Regions from separate parts of the Microbispora sp. NPDC046973 genome, predicted to be linked through region 3. Evidence: riboswitches for the same ligand, from Rfam matches in the RefSeq annotation. Region 3 holds a riboswitch; each other region holds the start of a gene.
The links. A riboswitch is a leader RNA that binds a small molecule or an ion and turns the genes downstream of it on or off. The one in region 3 is predicted to bind cyclic di-AMP.
Positions count from the first base shown of each region.

Region 1 (7,395 bases), on a different contig from region 3:
CAAGATCAGTGATCAATGCCCGGCAAAGGCGCTCAACGACGGTCGAGGTGCAGCAACATGCGGGTGTTCCCCAGCGTGTTCGGCTTGACGTGCTCCAGGTCGAGAAACTCGGCGACACCCTCGTCGTACGACGCGAGCAGTTCCTCGTACACCTCATGGGAGACGGGAGTGCCCTGGATCGGCCTGAAACCATGCCTGGCGAAGAACTCCACCGCGAACGTGAGGCAGAAGACCCTCCGCACCCCGAGGTCCCTGGCGGTCTCGATGAGCGCGCCGACGATCCGATGGCCGATGCCTCCGCCGCGTGCCGCGGGATCCACGGCGACGGTCCTGATCTCGGCCAGGTCCTCCCACAGCACGTGCAGCGCGCCGCAGCCGACGACCTGCCCGTCCGCCTCGGCCACCCAGAACTCCTGGACGTCCTCGTACAGCGTGACCGTGCTCTTCTTGAGCAGGCGGGGACCGACGCCCGAATACGCGTCGACGAGGCGCCGGATCGCCCGGACGTCCGGCGTCCTGGCCCGGCGCACCGTCACGGCCGTGGCACCCGGCTCGCTGGATGTCTGCGCGGCGACCTGCTCCATGACCGGTCAGCCTAGCCGCAGCGCGGCCGATCCCACTCGGTCGGCACGGAGCCTCCCCACGGATAACGGTCATTCCCAAACGCCACACCCGACATGAGTCCTGACTATGCGTAGCCGTAAGGATACGGACGGATGCGCGGCGACACCCAAAGGGGGCTGTCCAGGTTCGTCCCACTTTTTTCACCAGCCCGAGCAGCACATCGAAACCCTCAGATCGCTCTAAACGCAGGTGAAGGCGGATAAATCACCACCGAGCTCGTGACCCGACCGTGATCGTTTGGTTGTCAAACGTAGACGGGTTTCGGAGTTCTGGTTGAGCAAGAACTCGCCGTGCACTATCGTCCAGCGACGATGCCGGTCATCGTGAGCGCTCACGGCGACCGGGCGCCGAATCTTCGAAGCACCGAGTGCGAAGGGGAGCCGGGGACCCAACTGCAGGATCAGGATCGGTTCGGTCTCGGATCTACAAGGGGTGAATCCGCCAAGGTAGGGCTACTCCGGCCCGAACCCGTCAGCTAACCCGGTAGGCGCTCAGAAGTGCCCCGCTGTACGGCCCGTCTCGACGACGGACGCGCCGCGGGGCACACGTGGGAGAGGAGCTCGGTTGCGCATGCGTGGAGGACGGCCGGCGGGCAGGCACGCCCGCGGCCGACGGTCCGGAGCCGGCACGGCCGGTCCGGGTGCCATCCGCCGCTTCGCGTTCGTCGGCGTCGCGATCACCGCGATCACGTTCGGCGCCCCGGTGGTCCGCGCCACCGCCGACCCCAAGCCGAGCCTCAAGGAGCTCACAGCTCAGGTCGAGGGCCTCTACACCGAGATCGAGACGCTCACCGAGCAGTACAACGGCGAGCGGGTGCGCCTGAAGGCGGCCGAGCGGTCCGCCGATCTCGCCAAGAAGAACCTCGCCAAGAGCGAGGCGGAGCTCGAGGTCCGCCGGCAGAAGGCGAGCGCCCTCGCGCAGCACTCCTACATGACCAACGGGCTCGGCAACGCGCTCGTGCTCATCGACAGCGACGCCGACCCCCGGCGATACCTGGACCAGGCCTCCACGACGTACGCGCTGGAGTTGCAGCAGAGCCAGGAGGTCGCCGAGGTCACCAAGGCCATGGACGCCGCCGCACGGGCCAGGGAGAGCGCCTCCGCCCGGCAGACCGAGGTCAAGAAGCTCCTCAGCGGCCTCGACTCGCGGCGCGACAAGATCACCAAGCTGATCAAGAAGACCGAGAGCAGCCTCTACCGGCAGGTCTCCCAGACAATCGGCAGCGAGACGCGCTCGAGGACGTCGTTCCCCATCATCGGCGACGGCAAGGCCGCCCAGGCGGCGCGCTGGGCCCTCAGGCAGCAGCTCAAGCCGTACGTGTGGGGCGCCGAGGGGCCGGGCTCCTTCGACTGCTCGGGCCTGGTCATGGCGGCCTACCAGTCCGTGGGCATCAGCCTGCCCCACTACACGGGCGACCAGTGGACGGCCGGCACGCACATCCCCCGTGACCAGCTCCGCCCCGGCGACCTGGTGTTCTTCTACTCCGACCTGCACCACGTGGGCATCTACATCGGCAACGGCTACATGATCCACGCGCCGCGCACGGGAGACGTCGTCCACATCGCGAGGATCGCCGGACGGCCGTTCGCGGGAGCGGTGCGCGTCGCCGACTGAGCCCTCCCTCGCCGGAGCCGGCTGGGCCCTTCCTCGCCGGAGGGCGTCGCGTTCGCGGTCAGATGAGGCGGCGGCGTGCCGCCCAGGCGACGGCCTCGATCGCGGTCGCCACGCCGATGCGGTCGCAGATGCACCGCAGCCGGCGCCGCACGGTGCGCCCGCTGACGTCGAGACTGCGGCCCACCCGGTCGGCGGTCACGCCCTTGGCCAGCTCCGCGAGGAGAAGCAGATCCTCTTCGGTGAGACCGGCACGGTCAAGGTCCGAGGCGAGATTGTCACCTCGGTAGACGACCTCGGGAACACCCATCGTCCGCCCTTCCCCACGACGATGCTTCGTCGGCCCACCCTTCAGGGAAGGTAAACGCCTCCGCTGAAGGTCGTCAAGGTTCCGAGTCGGAGCGCCGGTCGTACGCCTCCCTGGCCGCCTCGACATCCTCCATGTGGATCTCGGCCCAGTGCTTGATCGCTTCGAGCAGCGACATGAGGTCCTCGCCCAGGGGCGTGAGCCGGTAATCGACCCGGACCGGCACCGAGGGAGTGACCGTGCGGGAGACCAGGCCGTCGCGCTCCATCGTCCGCAGCGTCTGCGTGAGCATCTTCCGGCTGACGCCGGCGATCGTCCGCGCGAGCTCGCTGTAGCGGAGCGGGCCGTGCGCGAGCGCGGTGAGCGCCAGGCTCACCCACTTGTCGCCGAGGGTGTCGAGCAGCTGCCGGGACGGGCAGGTCGCGACGTACGCGTTGTAGCGCCGGCGCTCCTCCTCGCGCCGTTCGGCCGCCGTCTGAGTCACCATCGTCTTCCCTTCTCCTCCCTTACGCACTTCCAGGTGCCTTCTTACCGAAAGAAAGCAGCTCTCCATACGCTCCCTTCCACAGCGATGAGGAGGGACCCATGAGAGCAGTGGTGGCACGGGACGGAGCCATACAGGTCGTCGATGTGGCGGAGCCGGAGCCGGGGCCGGGGCAGGTGCGGATCAGGGTCGAGGCGGCGGCGGTGAACCCCGTCGACCTGCTCACGGCCGCGGGTGCCCTCGCCGACAGCATGCTCATGCCGCGCCTGGAGACCTACGCACTCGGCTGGGACGTGGCGGGCGTGGTCGACCGGGCCGGCCCGGGAGTGACGGGCGTACGCCCGGGGGAGCGGGTCATCGGGCTGTCGGACCGGCTGACGGATCCGCTGAAGGCCCAGGCGGACCTGGTGGTGCTCGACGAGACGGCGGTCGCGCCCGCGCCGGCCGGGGTGGCCGCGCCCGAGGCGTCGACGCTGCCGCTGAACGCGCTCACCGCCGTCCAGGCGCTCGATCTCGCCGGGCTCGCCGAGGGTGAGACCCTGCTCGTCACGGGAGCGGCAGGCGGCCTCGGCGGCTATCTGGTGGAACTGGCCGTGGCGCGGGGGCTCAGGGTCGCGGCGGTCGCCGCGCCCGGCGACGAGCCGCTGGTGCGGGGCTTCGGCGCGGAGTGGTTCGTGCCGAGGGGCGCCGGCCTGGCCGCGGCCGTCAGAGCCGCCGTTCCCGGCGGCGTGCACGGCCTGGTGGACGCGGCGGTCGTCGGCCTGCCCGCGCTGGACGCCGTGCGCAACGGGGGCGCGTTCGTCGCCGTCGGCGCCGGGCTGGCCCCCGTCCCGCTGCGCGGCATCCGGGTCTCGACGGTGTTCGTCCGCGCCGACACGGCACAACTGCGGGACGTCGCGAAGCTGGCCGAGGCGGGACGGCTGAGCATGCGGGTCGCGGGCACCTACCCACTGGAGCGGGCGGCCGAGGCGCACGAACGCCTGCGGAAGGGCGGCCTGCGCGGCCGGCTGGTCCTGCTGCCCTGAACTTTCTGCCCTGAATTCTCTGCGCTGAGTTTCCTGCCCTGGTGTGCGCTGACATACCCGGGACAGAACGGGCGCGGGCCGGACGGCCATGCCGTCCGGCCCGCTCTCAGGAGATCGGATGCCGGGGTCAGGCGCGGCCGAGCAGCTCGCGCACCCGGTCGCGGCCCACGGCCAGCAGCAGCGTGGGCAGCCGCGGGCCGGTGTCGCGGCCGACGAGCAGCCGGTAGAGCAGGGCGAAGAAGGCGCGCTGGGCGGCCTTCAACTCGGGCGTGGCCGCCTTGGCGTCCATGTCGAGCCCGGCCTGCACCTTCGGCACGCCGTACACGAGCGTGGTCAGCCCGTCGAGCGACCAGTGCTCGTCGAGGCCCTCCACCAGCAGGCGAAGCGACTCGCGGTCCTGCTCGCCGAGCGTGTCGAGCAGCTCCTTGTCGGGCGTCTCGCGCACCTGCGTGCGCTCCTCCGCGGGCACGTACGTGTTCACCCAGTGCTGGGCGCGGTCGAGCCGCGGCCGCAGCTCGTCCAGCCCGGAGATCTCCGGGTCGAACGCGCGCAGGATGCGCAGCGTCTGCTCCTCGTGCCCGGTGGCGATGTCCACGACCGAGGCCAGGGTCCGGTAGGGCAGCCGCCGCGGCGTCTCCGGCAGGGCCCGGGAGGCCGTGCTCGACGCGCGGCGGTAGGCCGCCTGGTCGGCCGGCAGCGCCGTGCCGTCCTGCACCTTCCTGGTGAGCGTGTCCCACTCGTCGTACATGCGCTGGATCTCCTGGTCGAAGGAGACCTTGAACGACTGGTTGGGACGGCGGCGGGCGTACAGCCAGCGCAGCAGCGCGGGCTCCATGATCGACAGAGCGTCGGCCGGGGTCGGCACGCCGCCCTTGGAGCTGCTCATCTTGGCCATGCCGCTGATGCCGACGAAGGCGTACATCGGTCCGATCGGCTGCGGGGCGTCGAACACCTCGCGGACGATCTGACCGCCGACGACGAACGACGAGCCCGGCGAGCTGTGGTCAACGCCCGAGGGCTCGAATACCACGCCCTCGAAGGCCCAGCGCATCGGCCAGTCGACCTTCCACACCAGCTTGCCGCGGGTGTGCTCGGACAGCAGGACGGTCTCGCTGTGACCGCACACGCAGGTGTACGACATCGCGGTGGTCTCGTCGTCGTAGGACGTGACCGTGGTCAGGTCACGGTCGCAGACCGAGCAGTAGGGCTTGTAGGGGTAGTAGCCCCCGGCGCCGGAGCCGTCGTCCTCGCTCGCGGCCCCCGAACCCTCCAGGGCGGCGGCCTCGTCGGCGTCCGTGACCTCCTTGGCCTTGGCCTTCTTGGTGCGGTACTGGTCGAGGATCGCGTCGATCCGCCGCCGCTCGCGCATGGCGAGCAGCACCTGCTCCCGGTATGCCCCGGAGGTGTACATCTGCGTCTGGCTGATGCCGTGGAACTCCACGCCGAGCTCGTCGAGCGCGGCGATCATCGGCGCCTTGAAGTGCTCGGCCCAGTTCGGGTACTCGCTGCCGGGCGGGGCCGGGACGGTGGTCAGCGGCTTGCCGATGTGCTCGTTCCACGCGGGGTCGATGCCCACGGGAACCTTGCGGAAGCGGTCGAAGTCGTCCCACGAGATGATGTGCACGCACTCGTAGCCGCGCCGCCTGATCTCGTCGGCCACCAGGTGCGGGGTCATCACCTCGCGCAGGTTGCCCAGGTGGATCGGGCCGGACGGGCTGAGGCCGGACGCGCAGACGACGGGTTTGCCCGGTGCGCGCCGTTCAGCCTCGGCGATGACCTCATCGGCGAAACGCGCCACCCAGTCGGCGTCCATCACGTCAGTCCTCTCTGAACGGGATCCTGCCTTCTATGGTCCCGTACGCGAGGGAGTCGTCAGGACGCGTTACGGGCGTAGACCAGCCGCAGGCCGATCAGCGTGAGCCAGGGCTCGTGCACGTCGATCGTACGGGCCTCGCCGATGACGAGCGGGGCTCCGGTGCCCGTGGCGACCACGGTGACGTCGTCGGGGTCGGAGGCCAGCTCGGCCGTCATGCGGTCCACGATGCCGTCGACCAGGCCCGCGAAGCCGTAGATGATGCCCGACTGGAGCGCCTCCACGGTGTTCTTGGCGATCACCGAGCGGGGCCGGACCAGCTCGACCTTGTGGAGCTGGGCCCCGGCCGTGGCCAGCGCGTCCACCGAGATCTCCAGGCCGGGCGCGGTCACCGCGCCGACGTACTCGCCCCTGGCCGAGACGGCGTCGAACGAGGTGGCCGTGCCGAAGTCCACGATCACGCACGGCCCGCCGTACAGGGTGGTGGCGGCGAGCGCGTTCACGATGCGGTCGCTGCCGACCTCCTTGGGGTTGTCCATCCGGACCGGGACGCCGGTGCGGACGCCGGGCTCGACGACCACCGCCGTGACGTCGCCGTAGTAGCGCCGGGACATCTCCCGCATCTCGTTGAGCACCGACGGGACCGTGGAGCAGATCGCGATGCCGCTGATGTCGGCGTCCTTGAGCAGCGGCGACTGCCCGAGCAGACCCTGGAGCACCACCGCGATCTCGTCCGCCGTACGGCGGGGGTCCGTGGCGATCCGCCAGTGCTCGATCACCTCTTCACCCTCGAACAGGCCCAGCACCGTGTGGGTGTTGCTGACGTCGATGGTGAGCAGCATTCCCCGATTATGCCTCACGAAGATCCAGGCCCAGATCGAGTGCCGGGGCCGAGTGGGTGAGCGCGCCGACGGCCAGGTAGTCGACCCCGGTCTCGGCGACCGCGCGGGCCGCGTCCAGGGTCAGCCCCCCGCTCGACTCCAGCCTCGCCCGCCCGGCCACCAGCCGTACGGCCTCGGCGAGCCGGTCCACGGTGAAGTTGTCGAGCAGGATCTCCTCCGCCCCCTCGGCCAGGACCGGCTCGATCTGGTCGATGCGGTCCACCTCGACCTCGATCGGCAGGCCGGGGAAGGCCTGCCGTACGGCGCGGAACGCCTCGGCGACGCCTCCGGCGGCGACGACGTGGTTGTCCTTGATCAGGGCGGCGTCGTGCAGGCCCATCCGGTGGTTGACCCCGCCGCCGGCCCGGACGGCGTACTTCTCCAGGGCGCGCAGCCCCGGCAGGGTCTTGCGGCTGTCGCGGATGCGGGCGCCGGTGCCCTCGACGGCGTCCACCCACCGGCGGGTCTGGGTGGCGATGCCGGACATGTGGGTCAGGAAGTTGAGCGCGGTGCGCTCCATCGTGAGCAGGTCCCTGGTCGCGCCCCGCACGGTCATCACCACGTCGCCGGGGCGCACCCGGTCGCCGTCGGCGGCGTGCCGCTCGACCTCGACCTGCCCGGCGGCCTGGCGGAAGACGGTCTCGGCCACG
Region 1 is NZ_JBEYWQ010000018.1:158,468-165,862, reverse strand. Features, by position in the region: gene ABZ860_RS29030 (amino-acid N-acetyltransferase) at 33-584, opposite strand; cyclic di-AMP (ydaO/yuaA leader) riboswitch at 976-1,129, shown strand; gene ABZ860_RS29025 (NlpC/P60 family protein) at 1,195-2,238, shown strand; gene ABZ860_RS29020 (LuxR C-terminal-related transcriptional regulator) at 2,297-2,545, opposite strand; gene ABZ860_RS29015 (helix-turn-helix domain-containing protein) at 2,619-3,029, opposite strand; gene ABZ860_RS29010 (NADP-dependent oxidoreductase) at 3,128-4,051, shown strand; gene lysS (lysine--tRNA ligase) at 4,179-5,864, opposite strand; gene ABZ860_RS29000 (type III pantothenate kinase) at 5,924-6,706, opposite strand; gene ABZ860_RS28995 (L-aspartate oxidase) at 6,714-7,395, opposite strand, start outside.
Region 1: another riboswitch for cyclic di-AMP. It lies ahead of ABZ860_RS29025 (NlpC/P60 family protein); the one in region 3 lies ahead of ABZ860_RS05950 (C40 family peptidase).

Region 2 (7,395 bases), on a different contig from region 3:
CGGCCGGCCGGTCGCGGAGCAGCGGGGGAGCGGGCACCTGCGCGAACAGGCGGTCGAGGATGACGTGGACCGCCTCGGTGTTCTCCAGCCGCTCCTCTGCCGACGCGTAGTAGCGCCAGAACTCCCGCAGCGTGGGCGGAAGCTTGCCCCCGTAGGGGTCCATCAGGGCGAGGAACGCCTGGAACTCGGCGTAGAGCCGGTCCAGGGCGGGGCCGTCGAGGGACTCGCCGCTCAGCCGGCACATCGTGACCGCGGACTCGAACAGCGTCGCCACCACCCAGGCGCGCGCCTCGGAGTCCGCGGCGTTGAACGGGCGGCCCTCGGCGTCGGTGCCCGTGATCCGCGCGTGCAGGCGGTTGAGCCGGTCCGCCTCCCGCTGCCGCACCCGAGGGTCGGGGTCGACCATCCGCTGTGCGCTGAGCACGGTGTTGCGCAGCCGCCTCCACGGGTGCGCGACGAAGGTCGAGTTGGTGATCAGCGCGGCGCCGATCTGCGGGTGCGCGGCCTCCAGGACGATCGCCCGGGTCGCCACCAGTCCCCAGCGCGTCTGCCGGGTCAACCGGTGGAGCATCGATCCCGGGCCGAGCGGATCGGCGTCGGGTCCCGCGGCTGCGGCGTCGCTCATTGACATCCCTTTCCTGTCGGGGCCGGTGCCTGTACGGCGCCGAACCGGCGGTCGCGCCGCCGGTAGATCTCCAGGCATTCCCAGAAGTGCCCGGCCCGGAAGTCCGGCCACAGCACCTGGGGAAAGACCCATTCGGCGTAGGCCACCTGCCAGAGCATGAAGTTGGAGATGCGCTGCTCTCCGGAGGTGCGGATGACCAGGTCCACCTCCGGCATGTCGGGGTGGGGCAGACGGCGGGCGAAACTCTCCTCGGTGACCTGCTCGGGCGGCACCCCGTCGCGGATCAGCGACCGGGCGGCCTCGACGATGTCGCGGCGGCCGCCGTGATCGAACGCCACCGTCAACGTCATCCGCCGGTTGTCGCGGGTCAGCGCCATCAGGTCGGCGATGTCCCTGGCCAGCGCGGGCGGGATCCGCGGGTCGGCGACCCCGAGGAACCGGCAGCGGATTCCGCGTGTGTGCAGTGACAGTGCGTGCTTGCGGATCGCGCGCCGCACCAGTCGCAGCAGGAGGTCGACCTCGGCGGCCGGGCGCCGCCAGTTCTCGGTGGAGAAGGCGTACAGACTCAGCCACTCGACGCCCGCCGCATGGGCCGCCTCGATGACATCGATCACGGCGGCCTCGGCCGCCCGATGCCCCTCGGTGCGGGGCAGTGACCGCTGTGCGGCCCACCGGCCGTTCCCGTCCATGACGCACGCCACGTGACGGGGGATGCCTCTCACTCCGCCGTGAGGGCTGTCGGGCAGGCGGCGAGGACGCGGCGGAAGACTCCCATTCACACCCTTTCCGAGACCGTCGCGGGGTCTTAGGACCCCCTCGGCGACGACCCTGTCACAACACGTGTCCGAATGGATACTTACCGTTAGTAGCCACGGCCCTTACTTCGCGTGGAGAGGATCACGGGACTCGGCCCATGGCGGGGCGATCGGGGGTGGTAGCAGCCCAGGTAAAGACGTGTTTTGTACCGTTTACACCATTCTGGTGGTGTGTGTACCTTTAGGGGACACGGCATGGGTACCGGCCGACTTCCGCCGTCATATCCCTTGCCGTGTCGTTGCCCGGACCGCGCGGTGATCGCGCGGCCGCCGAATCCGCGTCACGTGGAGCCGGGGACCCACTCTCTCGGGGTGAATCGGCGCGCAGACCCCCAGATGCGCCCGTAGGGCACTTCCTGCCCGAACCCGTCAGCTAACCCGGTAGGCGGCATGGAAGCAAGGAGTCAACCCCGACATGTCCACCCATCGGCTCTCCCTCGGCAGCCTGCCCTCCCGCCGGCGTCTGCGTTCCACCCTCGTGGCGGCGACCCTCGCGGTCTCGGCCGCCACCGCCACCGTCACGGCGGCCGTCGCCCTGCCCGCTCCCGCCTACGCGAACCCGCACACGTACGGCCAGGACGTCTCCGGCTACGAGGCCGACCACGACTGGATGAACAGCCGCGCGCAGTTCGGCTTCATCAAGGCCACCGAGGGCACCTCCTGGGTCGACTCGTCCTTCCCCCGGCACTGGCAGGAGCTGGCCAAGAAGGGCATCGTCCGCGGCGTCTACCACTTCGCCCATCCCTCCAACGACCCCATCGCCGAGGCCGACCACTTCCTCAAGGTGGTGAACTCGCAGCCGAGCAAGCCGGGCGACATCCTGGTCCTCGACCTGGAGGCCACCGACGGCCAGTCCGTCGAGCACGTCAACACGTGGGCCAAGACCTGGCTGGAGTACGTGACGGCCAAGACCGGCACCAGGCCGATGTTCTACAGCGGCTGGAACTTCGCGGACAAGTACGGCCGCGGCCTCGGCCAGTACCCCCTCTGGGTGGCCCACTACAGCAAGGCCCCGGGCGACATCACGCCGCCCGCCGACTGGAAGTCCTGGGCGATCCACCAGTACACCGACTCGCCCATCGACCAGAACGTCTCCGCGCTGACGCCCGCCCAGTTGCGCGCGCTCGGACGGCCGTAGCGGCACGGCCCCGGGGCGGGGACGTCCCCGCCCCGGGGCCATGCCGGCGGATCGGGTCGGTCAGACCACCGCGCCGGAGCCGTCGCGCCGCGCGGGCCTGGCACGCGGGGCGGCGGGAGCCGGTGGCGGCTGGGTGTTGCGCCTCTCCAGCGCGATCGCCGCCGGCCCGGCCACGAACGACGACGACAGCGTCCCCACGACGATGCCGATCAGCAGGGCGACGGCGAAGTCGCGCAGCGAGTCGCCGCCGAACACCGCCAGCGCCGCCAGGATGAACAGCGCACCGAGCCCGGTGTTGACCGTGCGCGGCACGGTCTGCAGGATCGCGGTGTTCACCACCCGGCCGAACGGCTCCCCGCGCCGCACCGGCCACAGCTCGCGCACCCGGTCGAAGAGCACGACCTTGTCGTTGACCGAATAGCCGATGATCGTGAGCATCGCGGCCAGGAACACCCCGTCGATCGGCTTGCCCATCCAGGCGAACGCTCCGACGACGACGGCCGCGTCCACGAACAGCGCCGCCACGGCCGCCGCGCCGAACGTCCACCGGAACCGGAACGCCAGGTAGGCGAGCTGCGCCGCGAGCGCGACGGCGAGCGCGATGAGCGCGTTGCGGCGCAGCTCCTCGCCGAGGCTCGGCCCGATGAGCTCGTCGCGCTGCTTGGCGACCTCGCCCACGCGCCGGTCGAGCGCCTCCTCCATGCGCACCACGTCGTCGGCGCTGATCTGCCCGGTACGCACCGAGATCGCGTCGTCCGATCGCTGCACGACGGCCGAGGGGAACCCGGCGTCCGCCACCGCCTGCCTCGCCGTGGCGACATCGACGGGTCTGCTCGTGCCGAACTCGACGATCCGGCCGCCGGTGAACTCGACCCCGTAGTTCAGCCCACGGGTGACCAGTCCGGCTCCCGCCAGCACGAGCAGCCCGGCCGCGACGGCGAGCCACAGCCGCCTGCCGCGCATCAGGTCGGGGTCGCGCCGGGTCAGCCAGGTCCTGACCCGGCCGATCGAGCCGATGCCGGACGCCCGGGGGCCGAGCCTGCCGATCAGGGCGGCGGTGAGCACCCGAGTGATCAGCATCGCCGAGACCATCGAGGCGAGCACGCCGATGGCCAGCGTCACCCCGAAGCCCTTCACCGGTCCGGAGGCGAGCCAGAACAGCAGCCCCGCGGCGAGCAGGGTGGTGATGTTGGAGTCGGCGATCGCGCTCCAGGCGTTCTTGAAGCCCCGGTCGAGGGCCGCCTTGAGGCCCCGGCGGGGCGCCTCGCCGTACTCCTCCCTGGCCCGCTCGAAGACCAGCACGTTGGCGTCCACCGCCATGCCGATCGCCAGGACGAACCCGGCCAGGCCGGGCAGCGTGAGCGTGGCTCCCATGGCCACGAGCCCGGCGTACGAGATCAGGCCGTAGCAGGCGAGCGCGACCGCGGCCAGCACGCCCACCAGCCTGTAGACGACGCCGATGAACACCGCGGTCAAGATCACGCCGACGACGCCGGCCTTGGCGCTCGCCGCGATGGCGTCGGCGCCGAGGGTCGGGCCGACCGTACGCTGCTCGACCAGGTCCAGCGGCACCGGAAGCGAGCCGCCCTTGATCAGCACCGCGAGGTTCTGCGCCTCCTGGGCGGTGAACGACCCGGTGATCTGCGTGGTGCCGCCGGGGATCCCCGCCTCGCAGGCGATCGACTCGTCCACCTGCGGCGAGGAGATGATCTCGTTGTCGAGGACGATGGCGACGCGGCGCTTGTGGTCGCCGACCGGGGCGCAGGCCGCCGTCCCGGTCAGCTCCCGCCAGGGTCCGGGCTCCTTGAAGTCGATCGTGACGAACCAGCCGGGCCCCATCTGGGGGTCGGTGCGCGCGGCGGCGTCGGTGACGCCGGCCCCGCTGAGCGCGACCGGCCCGAGCTTCAGCTTCTGGCCGCTCTCGTCGGCGATCGCGTCCTTGTCGCCGGCCTCCGCGGGACCGAGCACCGGATGGAAGTTGAGCTGGGCGGTCTTGCCGATGACCGCGGCGGCCTCGCGCGGGTCGAGCACGCCGGGCAGCTCGACGATGATCCGCTTCTCGCCGGAGCGGACCAGGGTGGGATCGACGACTCCGAGGGCGTCCGCCCTGCGCCGGAGCACGTCGAGGGCACGGTCGGTGGCGTCGGCGTCCGCCTCGACCGTGGGAGAGTCCTTCGTCTCGAAGACGAGCTGGGTGCCGCCGCGCAGGTCGAGGCCGAGGCGCGGGGCCATGGTGAGGGCGAGCAGAAGTGAGGTCGCGATGACGGCGAGCGCCGCCACCGCGCGCCACAGGGGCGCACGGGACATGAAGCCTCCACAGGCGTACGAGTGGGAAAGGTCTCAGTACGCCGTGGAGGGAGGAGCGCGGGCCGTGGCGGCCCGGCGCGGGCACTGGGCGGGCAGGCCGTCGTGGTGCGGCCCGGCCCGGGTGACCCGGGTGCCGCCGGGCGGCGCCGCCGGGTTGGGCAGCACGACCGGCCCGCCGGACACGCCGGGGCCGCCCGCGCCCGCCTGGACCCGGGGCGGGTCGCCCTGGGCCGGCCGCGTCGCGTGCGCCGGAGGGCATGTCCGGGTGTCCGTGAGCCGGGCGCCTTCTCCCGCCGCCGGACGGCCCGCGGCGAGGTGAGGACCCTGGTGAAGGCTCGTATGGAGGACGGCAGGGCGATACGGCGTTCCCACCGTGGACGCGGACGCCGGCACGCCGCCGGAGGTCAGGAAGATCGCGTGCAGCAGGAGCAGCAGCGCGGCGGTCAGCTGTGTCGCACGCGTCTTCCCTCCCTCCCACAAGACCCGGTCTCCCGGCCACCGTACCGAGTCACGCCTGCGGGTGCCGCACGCCGTAGCACTGAAAGGGAGAACGGAAAACGCACCCGGGCGGACGGGGAACCGCACCGGGGAACGGGTACGGACAACGAATGGCGGAAATCGGGCAGGGACCGATAGGGAGAAACGGGCAACGGGAAACGCAGATGACCGTTTCGCGAAGGTGGGTTATGGTCGGTCTCATGGCGACCTCACGACGTGGCACGTGCGGGTCCACCGCCTTCACGTTGGTGGTGGGCCTGCTGATGCTCGCCCTCGCGCTGGTCGCATCCACGCCCGCCTGGTATGGCGGCGATCCCGCCCAGCGCGCGCCGCAGGCCGCCGCCGAGGTGTGGACGCCGGGAGCGTGGACGCCGCAGTCGGCGACCCTGCCGACGGGCGCCGCCGGTCCCGAGCATCTGCCGTTCCCGTTCCGGCCGCGCACCGCGGCGGCCGCGCCGGCGGCTCCCGTCTCCGCGCCGGTGCACGCCCGGCACCACGAGGACATCGTTCTCAGCCCGCAACAGACCGGGCATCGCACCGCCGGCTCGCGCAGCCCGCCACAGGCTCTGTGACCCGAGCTCGCTCGGAGCGCGCCGGATCCGCGGCATCGTCCCGGTCCTCGTCGTCGCGCGCCTGACCCGTCCCCGGCCCTGTCTCCGGCCATGCCGGCCCGGCGCGCCGGGCGACGCCACCGGTGACGCGGTGCCCGCTTTGGCGCACCGCACCCTGCCATACCGTCCCGGTCGCCCGGCGGCGTGACCACCCGTCGCGCCCCGGCGGTCGTGGCGCGCGCCGCCGCGGGGCCGCTCTCCGAGCCCTTGACCACCACCATCGCACGCGGGCCCGCCCCGCGTACTCGTCTCGTGCACCGGCACCGGTGCACCGAGGCGCGCGTGCTCGCGCGCCACATCATCCCTCACCTGGAGTGATGCCGCTTATGGCAGAGATCAGGTCGCCGCGCCTCCTCATGGAGGAGTGCCGGCGTCACACGGCGCAGCTGTCCGAGCTGCGCATGCTGCTCGAGGAGCGGCTCCACGCCGCCCGGGCCGAGCTGGCCCGGCTGTGCGATCCGTACGACGCGGCGCCGTCCGCCGCCCGGGCCCGTCCGTCCGCCGCGCGCGTACGGCAGGCGCGTCTCGACGCCGCCGCGATCGAGGCGGCGCTGGAGCGGATGGATCGTGGCCTCTACGGCACCTGCACCCGATGCGAGGCGTTCCTGCCGCTCGACCGGCTCCGGCTCGCGCCGCAGGTGCAGCTGTGCGCCGTCTGCGCCGGCGAGACCCGGTTGACGGCATGACGATCACGACCGGCATGCCCGGTGTCAACGGGAGGAGAGGCGGGGGAACGGCCCTGGCCCTCGACCTCGGCACCGCGCGGATCCGGCTGCTGCTGTCCGGCAGCACGGCGATCAAGGAGCGGCCTTCGGCGTGCGGCGGTCCGGGAACGGCCCGCCAGTGGCCGGTGCGGCACGGCATGGTCGCCGACATGCCGGGATGCGCCCGGCTGGTCCGCACGACGCTGGGCGACGCCGTGACCGAGCGGCACCCGCCGTTGCACCACGTCCTGCTCGGCGTGCCCGTCGCGGCCTCGCGACTGGACCGGCGAGCCGCGTACGCGGCGGTCAGCAGCGCCGCGCGCTGCCGGGTGACGATGGTCGAGGAACCGCTGGCCGCGGCGATCGGCTGCGGCGTGGACATCGCCGACCCGAGACCCCGGCTCCTGCTCGACGCCGGAGCGGGCATCGCCGAGGCCGTCGTCATCCGCGCCGGTGAGATCGCCGACGCGGGCGCCGTCCAGGTCGCCGTGGGCGACCCGGCGGAGGGCACCGGCTGCCCGCCGTACGCGCGGGAACGCGTCGTGGCGATGGTCGCCGACCTGATCGCGCGCATTCCCGCCGCCCTGCGGGCCACCGCCCGGCAGCAGGGCCTGCTGATCACGGGCGGCGGCGCCCGCGACCCGGAGCTGGCCCGCAGGCTCTGCGCGGAGCTGCGGATCACCGTCAGCCCCGCTCC
Region 2 is NZ_JBEYWQ010000012.1:241,857-249,251, forward strand. Features, by position in the region: gene ABZ860_RS23255 (oxygenase MpaB family protein) at 1-625, opposite strand, end outside; gene uppS (polyprenyl diphosphate synthase) at 622-1,347, opposite strand; cyclic di-AMP (ydaO/yuaA leader) riboswitch at 1,699-1,843, shown strand; gene ABZ860_RS23265 (GH25 family lysozyme) at 1,856-2,578, shown strand; gene secD (protein translocase subunit SecD) at 2,639-4,885, opposite strand; gene ABZ860_RS23275 (hypothetical protein) at 4,919-5,365, opposite strand; gene ABZ860_RS23280 (hypothetical protein) at 5,584-5,955, shown strand; gene ABZ860_RS23285 (hypothetical protein) at 6,139-6,312, shown strand; gene ABZ860_RS23290 (TraR/DksA C4-type zinc finger protein) at 6,321-6,680, shown strand; gene ABZ860_RS23295 (rod shape-determining protein) at 6,677-7,395, shown strand, end outside.
Region 2: another riboswitch for cyclic di-AMP. It lies ahead of ABZ860_RS23265 (GH25 family lysozyme); the one in region 3 lies ahead of ABZ860_RS05950 (C40 family peptidase).

Region 3 (7,395 bases):
CCGAAGCCCACTGTCGCGCAGGCCAAGGCGAAGCTGAGCAAGCTCAACGAGCAGGCCGACAAGCTCGTGGACCGCTACAACGCGGCCAACGAGAAGTGGAAGAAGGCGAGGCAGAAGTACCTCGCGATCAACGACGACTACAAGAAGCAGAACGTCCGGGTCGAGGCGCTGCGCTCCGGGCTGGTCTCGATGGCCGTCAGCAGCTACCAGGTCGGCGAGATGGGGTCGTGGGGAGGCGTCTTCTACAGCTCCGATCCCGACGCCATGCTCAGCGGCCTCGCCACGCTCAACCACATGTCGGCCGAGCGGGCCGGGCGGCTCAGGGAGTACGAGGGCGCCATCAAGGACCTCAAGGACCGCCGCGACCAGAGCAAGGCGGTCTACAGGGAGGCCACCGACGTCAGGGGCGAGCTCGCCGACGAGAAGGAGAAGGTCGACAAGCTCGTCCGGGAGCAGATGAAGCTGCTGCGCTCGCTCGGGACGTACAACCCCGGCAACCCCAACAGCGCCGGCGTCGTCTACACCGGTCCGGCGTCCGGCAACGCGCTGTCGGCCCTCCAGTTCGCCTACAAGCAGGTCGGCAAGCCCTACCGCTACGGGGGCACCGGGCCGGACTCCTGGGACTGCTCGGGGCTCGTGCAGGCCGCATGGGCGGCGGCGGGCGTGACGCTGCCCCGGACCAGCTACGAGCAGTGGGCCTGGGGTGCGAGCCGCAGGGTCTCGCTGGACGAGCTCCAGCCGGGCGACCTTCTCTGGCACGCCGGTTACGGTCACGTCGGCATCTACGCCGGCGACGGCAAGGTCGTCCACGCGCCGCAGACCGGCGATGTTGTGAAGATTGTCACACTCGCCGAGTATCACGCGATCGGAGCTGTGCGCCCCTGAGTGTCCGGCGGTCTCTGTGATCCCTGCGCCAGCTGTGACTTTTGTGACCGCATTTAGCCGTTGTTGCCCAGATTGTGAGCAGAGTCACACTTAGCCGATCGTGGTACGGGTAAGCTGCGGTTTCTTCTTCTCCGCCTTCGTTATCCGATCTTTATCCGGCGGGAGGGCTTTGCCGAACACGGCGAGTCCTCGGTAGCTTCTGGGCCGCGGCGAGCACGCCTCGCCGCGGCGCACCCGGTCCGGCCGGCCGGGGCGCGCAGTCATCCACCGTCATCGGCGTCCTCCATCACCCTCCCCTTCGCGGGATCCCCAGGCGCCGGTGGCCTGCCGAGTCCGTGCAGTCAGGAGGCACGGAGCCGGGGAACCATCGACCTTCACGCGAAGGTCCGGGGTGAATCGGCGCATCGCGCGCCGTAGGGCGACTTCCCCGCCCGAACCCGTCAGCTAACCCGGTAGGCGTGAGCGGAAGACCCGAGGAGAGATCCTGTCTACCACCCCCGCTAGTCTGTCCCGTATTGCCCGAATTGCCCTTGGTGGTGCCGCTTTGACGGCATCCGTAGGGGTCGCCGGAGCACAACCGGCGGCGGCCGACACGGTGACGGTCACGGTCGTCAAGACGGCCACAGCGACGAAGACGGCCACGAAGACGGGCACTGCGACGAGCGCGAAGACCGCCGCCCGCACGGCCGCCGCGAAGAAGCAGACCAAGAAGCACGCCGCCAAGCGGAAGATCAGCAGGGCCTCGCTCCAGCGGGTGAAGGCCCAGCGCGCGGTGAAGGCGGCCGAGAAGCAGATCGGCGATCCCTACCGCTACGGAGCCACCGGACCGGGCGCGTTCGACTGCTCGGGCCTGGTCCAGTACGCCTGGCGCAAGGCGGGCGTACGGCTGCCGCGCACGACGTGGTCCATCCGCAGCGCGGTCAGGAAGAAGGTGTCCTGGGGCGACTTCAAGCCCGGTGACCTGATCTTCACCAGCGGCGGCGGCCACGTCGGCATGTACGTCGGGCACGGCAAGATGATCCACGCTCCGCACACCGGCACGCGGGTCAGGATCGACAAGCTGGACGCCTACCGGAGGAGCACCTTCGTGGGTGCCGTCCGCCCCGGCGTCTGACGGGCACCGGTCACCAAGCCCCCTCGACCGGCGCCCTCCTCACGGCCCCGTCCACCTCGCCGAGGTGGGCGGGGCCATGGCATGTGCTGGTCGGGGAGTGCCGGACAGGACCTAGCATGCTCGGCGTGACTGTCACGAGCGGCGTGCCCGGGGGCGTGCCGAGCGTGCGCGCCGAGGCCCATCGGCGCCAGCCCGACGATCGGCCCCGCGGGGGCCGTCCCCGCAGGATCGCGGCCGCGGCCGTCGCGCTGGCCGTGCTGCTGACCGGGCCCGCCGCCGCGGCTCCGCCCGACCCGCTGCTTGCCCTGCGGCTGGATGCCCGCGCCGCCGTGCGGGAGCATCCGGGCATGTGGACCGGCGCCTCCGTCGCCCGCGGCGCGCGTGCCGTCGTCGTCGGGTCGCCTCGGCCGCTGGTCGCCGGCATCGCCGCGCTGGCCGATCGCGGGGGCCGTACGGTGACGAGGGTCTGGGGCGGGCACAGTGGCGCGGTGGTCCTCGTGCCGCGCACCGAGGAGCAGGCCGCCGTGCTGGCCGCGCCGGCGAAGGTGGACGGCCTGGCGGCCGTCGCCACCGGCGGCCGCGTGATCGTGCAGCCGGCCGCGTTCGCCCGCCTGTCGGCGACCGGCCGACTGGTCGTCGTGACCCATGAGCTGACGCACGTCGCGACCACCGGTCCCCGCGCGGTGCCGATGTGGCTCATGGAGGGCTTCGCCGACTACGTGGGCTACCTGGACAGCGGACTGCCGGTCCGCACGGTCGCCGCCGAGCTGGCCGCTGACGTGGCGGCCGGGAGGGCCGCGCTGGACGGCCTGCCGGGGCCCGCCGACTTCGTCGCCAGGCCCGCCCAGGCGTACGAGGAGGCGTGGCTCGCCTGCCGCTACATCGCCGCCCGGTTCGGCGAGCGGAGGCTGGTCGCCCTCTACCGCGCGGCGCTGCGCGAGGAGATCGGCGCCGCCCTGCGGGAGGTGCTCGGGCTGACCGCGGACGGCCTGACCCGCGGATGGCGCTCGTACGCGCGCGAGCGGCTCGCCCGGTCCTGATCCTGATCTCCCAGGGGCGACGGTGCGACCGCGGCTGCGACAATGCGTTCTCGGGCGGCGCGGGCGGACCGCGCGGCCACGCCGGCAGCGGGGGTGAGGATGACGAAGCGGACGCTGATCGTCACGAACGACTTCCCGCCCAGACCGGGCGGGATCCAGGCGTTCGTGCACGGCCTCGCCGCGCGCAGGCCGCCCGGCTCCGTGATCGTGTACGCCCCGCGCTGGAAGGGGTGCGAGGAGTTCGACGCCCGCCAGCCGTACGAGGTGGTCCGGCATCCCTCCTCGCTGATGCTGCCGACGCGCTCGGTGGCGAGGAGGGCGGCGGCGCTGGTCGAGGACGGCGCCACCGTCGTCTTCGGGGCGGCGGCGCCGCTGGGGCTGCTCGCTCCCGTCCTGCGCGCCGCGGGCGCGGGCCGGATCGTCATGCTCACCCACGGGCACGAGGCGTCGTGGGCCCGCCTGCCGGGCGCGCGCGCCCTGCTGCGCCGCATCGGCGCGGGGGCCGACGTCGTGACCTACCTCGGCGAGTACACCCGCCGCCGGATCGCCCGGGTCGTCCCCGCCTCCAGGCTCGTACGGCTCGCGCCCGGCGTGGACACCGCCGTCTTCCACCCGGGAGCGGGCGGCGACCGGGTCCGGGCGTCCCTCGGCCTGGGCGACCGGCCGGTGGTCGTGTGCGTCTCCCGGCTGGTGCCGCGCAAGGGCCAGGACGTGCTGCTGCGGGCGTGGCCGCTCGTCCTTCGGCGGGTGCCCGGCGCGGTCCTGCTCCTCGTCGGCGGAGGTCCCCTGCGGCGGTCGCTGGAACGGGCGGCCGCCCGGGCCGGCCTGCGCGGCTCGGTGGTCGTCACCGGGTCCGTCCCCTGGGCGTCCCTCCCGGCCTACTACGACGCGGGCGACGTGTTCGCCATGCCCTGCCGCAGCCGGTTCGGGGGGATCGACGTCGAGGGCCTCGGCATCGTCTACCTGGAGGCGTCGGCCACCGGGCTGCCGGTGGTCGCGGGCTCCTCCGGAGGCGCCCCCGACGCCGTACGGCACGGCGAGACGGGACTGGTGGTCGACGGCATGTCGCACACGGCGGTGGCCGGCGCGCTGTGCGACCTGCTGGCCGACCCGGCCCGCGCCCGCGCGATGGGCGAGCGGGGCCGGGCCTGGATCGAGGAGGAGTGGCGCTGGGACCTCGTCGCGGCCCGGTTCGCCGCACTGCTGTGACGTGCGGCCGCCTCAGCCGCTGAACACCTCCACGAGGAGGAAGCCGTTCAGCGCGCTGATCACAGCGGCGACGACGACTCCGGCGACGGTGGTGAGGCGGCGGTTGACGAGGTCGCCCATCAGCTTCCTGTTGCCGGTGAACGCCACGAGCGGGACCAGGGCGAACGGGATGCCGAAGGACAGCGCGACCTGGCTCAGCACGAGCGCCCGCGTGGGATCCACCCCGGCGGCCAGGACCGCCATGGCCGGGATGATCGTGACCAGCCGTCGTGCCAGAAGCGGCACGCGGCGGCGCAGGAACCCCGCCATGATCACCTGCCCGGCGTAGGTGCCCACGCTGGAGGAGGCCAGGCCGGAGGCGAGCAGCGCGAGCGCGAACGCGACGGCCGCCCCGGGGCCGAGGACCTGTCCGAGACCGGCGTGGATGGCCTGCAGGCTGCCGGGGTCGCCGCCGCCGAACGTGGCGGCGGCCACGGTCAGCATCGCCATGTTCACCAGCCCGGCGGTGCCGAGGGCGACGACGATGTCCATCCGGCTGGCGCGCACGGCCTCCCGGCGCACGTCCTGCCTGCGCCCGCCCTCCTCGGGCCCGTCGTCCGCGCCCTGATGCTGCGTGAGGGCCGAGTGCAGGTAGACGACGTGGGGCATGACGGTCGCCCCGACGATCCCGGTGGCCAGCAGCAGGCTGTCGGTCCCGGCCAGGCGGGGCACGAAGCCGCCCGCCACGCCCGCGAGGGACCCCGACAGCAGCACCTGGTAGGCGAATCCGGCCAGGACCACGCCGAGCATCGCCGCGACGGTCGCCTCGAACCGGCGGCGTCCGCGCGGCGCGAGCATGAGCAGCAGCGAGGAGACGACGGCCGTGATGGCGGCGGCCGGCAGCAGCGGCACGCCGAACAGCAGGTTCAGGGCGATCGCCCCGCCGATGAACTCGGCCAGGTCGGTGGCGGCGGCGACCAGCTCGGCCTGCACCCACAGCGGCAGGCTCACCCGGCGCGGCAGGTGGTCGCGGCACAGTTCGGGCAGGTTGCGGCCGGTGGCGATGCCGAGCTTGGCGGAAAGCGCCTGCACGAACATGGCCAGCACGTTCGCGAGGGCGATCACCCACAGCAGCATCGTCCCGTACTGGGCGCCGCCCGCCATGTTGGTCGCGAAGTTGCCCGGATCGATGTACGCCACGGAGACGACGAAGGCGGGACCGCACAGGCCGGCCAGCCGCGCCAGGCGGCCCGGCGCGGCCCGCCCCTCGGCGTGTACGGCGGGCGCACGCCCGTTCAGGGGACGGCGGGAGTCGAGCACGAGAGCCTCACAGGGAACACGAAAGCCTCACAGGCAAGGAACCCGGCGTGCGGCCCACCCCGCCGGCCTCGGCGTGGCGCGGGCGGCGCGCCGGTGCGGTACGGCACGTGCGGACGTCAGGTGCCGTGGGTTGAGCGTGGTGCGGTGGAAAGGTGGTGCGGTGGAAGGAGCGGAGGCCGGTGTGCGAGCGGCCTCCGCGTTCGCTCACGGCTCGACGGAGCTCGGTCAGGTGAGCTTGTCCTTGAGCTTGCCCACGGGGCCCACCTCGGTGCCGAGGGCGGGGCTCTTGGGCTCGCCCATGCTGCCGTCGTAGGTGTCGTACAGCTTCGGGTCGGGCGGCGGCGCCATGGCGGCGTCCCCGAGCGGCTCCGGGTTGAGGAGGTAGGCGAACTGGTGGCGGCCGTCGGGCTGCGGCCCGCTCGCCCAGCCGCCCGCCTGGCCCTCGGTGCCGTCGGACAGGTCCCAGATCGTCTCCGCGTGCTCGGCGTACTCCTCGTCGAACAGCGCGTCGGGCACGACGACGTCCTCCAGGCCGTCCGCCTGAAGCTCCTCGATCGCCTTCAGCCACAGGTTCTGGTGCAGGGTGTCGCGGGCGAGGTTGAACTTGAGCATGTTCTTCACGCCCGGGTCGTCGGTCATGTGGTAGAGCCGGGCGGTCTGCAGCCTGCCGTGCGCCTCGGCCGCGACGTTCGCCCGGAAGTCCGCCAGCAGGTTGCCGCTCGCGACGATGTAGCGGCCGTTCCAGGGATAGCCGTTGCTGTCGGCGGGCAGGGGGCCGCCGCCGGACACGATGGCCTGCTGCGGATCCATCCCGCCCAGGACCGCGCCGAGCACGGGGTCGGCGGTGGCCATCTTCGTGACCGCGGTGGAGGGCGCGCCTTCGAGGAGGCGGGCGACCATCGTGGCGATCATCTCGACGTGCCCGATCTCCTCGGTCGCGATGTCCATGATGAGGTCTTTGTACTTGCCGGGCATGCGGCAGTTCCAGCCCTGGAACAGGTACTGCATCGTGACCGTCATCTCGCCGTAGGCGCCGCCGATGAGCTCCTGGAGTTTGCGCGCGTACACCGGGTCGGGCTTTTCGGGCTTGGCCTCGAACTGCAGGCGGCGGGTGTGCCGGAACATATGACTCCTTGCGTAGGAAACCACAGGGAGCCGCAGGCCTTACGCGGGCTAAGGGCGCGACCCCGCTGGTGCATGTGGTGGGGGGTCACGCATAAATCCCAACACGTGCCGCAACGGGACCACAGGAGCGACACCTAACGAAGGATCCAATGGATGGACAGGTGCCGCCCTACGCCGCGATTGGGCGCGAAGAAGCCGCTGTTCCCGCATATGCGACACACCGGCGTGCGCGTGCGGGCCAGGAAAGGAGTGGGTCAGGGTTTGCGGCCGATGCCGCCGGCGACGCAGACGCCGCCGAGGTCGAGGGGGTAGCGGACGGGTTCCTCGGGACGCCACTCGGGCACGTGGACCACGCCGGGCTCGACCAGGTCGAGGCCGTCGAAGAACCGCGCGATCTCGGGCATGTCCCGGGCGCGGCCGGTGCCGAGCATCTGCAGCAGCACCGCCTCCAGCTCGCGCATCTCGGGCGCGCAGGAGCAGAAGTGGGTGAGCTGCATGTAGCTGCCCGGCGCCAGGCGCGCCTTGTACGCGTCCACCAGGCCGTTCGGGTCCTCCGCGTCGGCGAGGTGGTGGACCACGGCCACCAGCAGCAGGCCGACAGGACGGGAGAAGTCGAGGAAGCCTTCCACCTCGGGGTGGTTGAGGATCACCTCGGGCTCGCGCATGTCCGCCGTGATCACGCGGGTGCGCTCGTCGGTCTGCAGGATCGCCCGCGCGTGGGCC
Region 3 is NZ_JBEYWQ010000002.1:404,062-411,456, reverse strand. Features, by position in the region: gene ABZ860_RS05955 (NlpC/P60 family protein) at 1-885, shown strand, start outside; cyclic di-AMP (ydaO/yuaA leader) riboswitch at 1,201-1,355, shown strand; gene ABZ860_RS05950 (C40 family peptidase) at 1,430-1,999, shown strand; gene ABZ860_RS05945 (hypothetical protein) at 2,125-3,039, shown strand; gene ABZ860_RS05940 (glycosyltransferase family 4 protein) at 3,139-4,248, shown strand; gene ABZ860_RS05935 (Nramp family divalent metal transporter) at 4,261-5,547, opposite strand; gene ABZ860_RS05930 (manganese catalase family protein) at 5,773-6,672, opposite strand; gene ABZ860_RS05925 (SAM-dependent methyltransferase) at 6,927-7,395, opposite strand, start outside.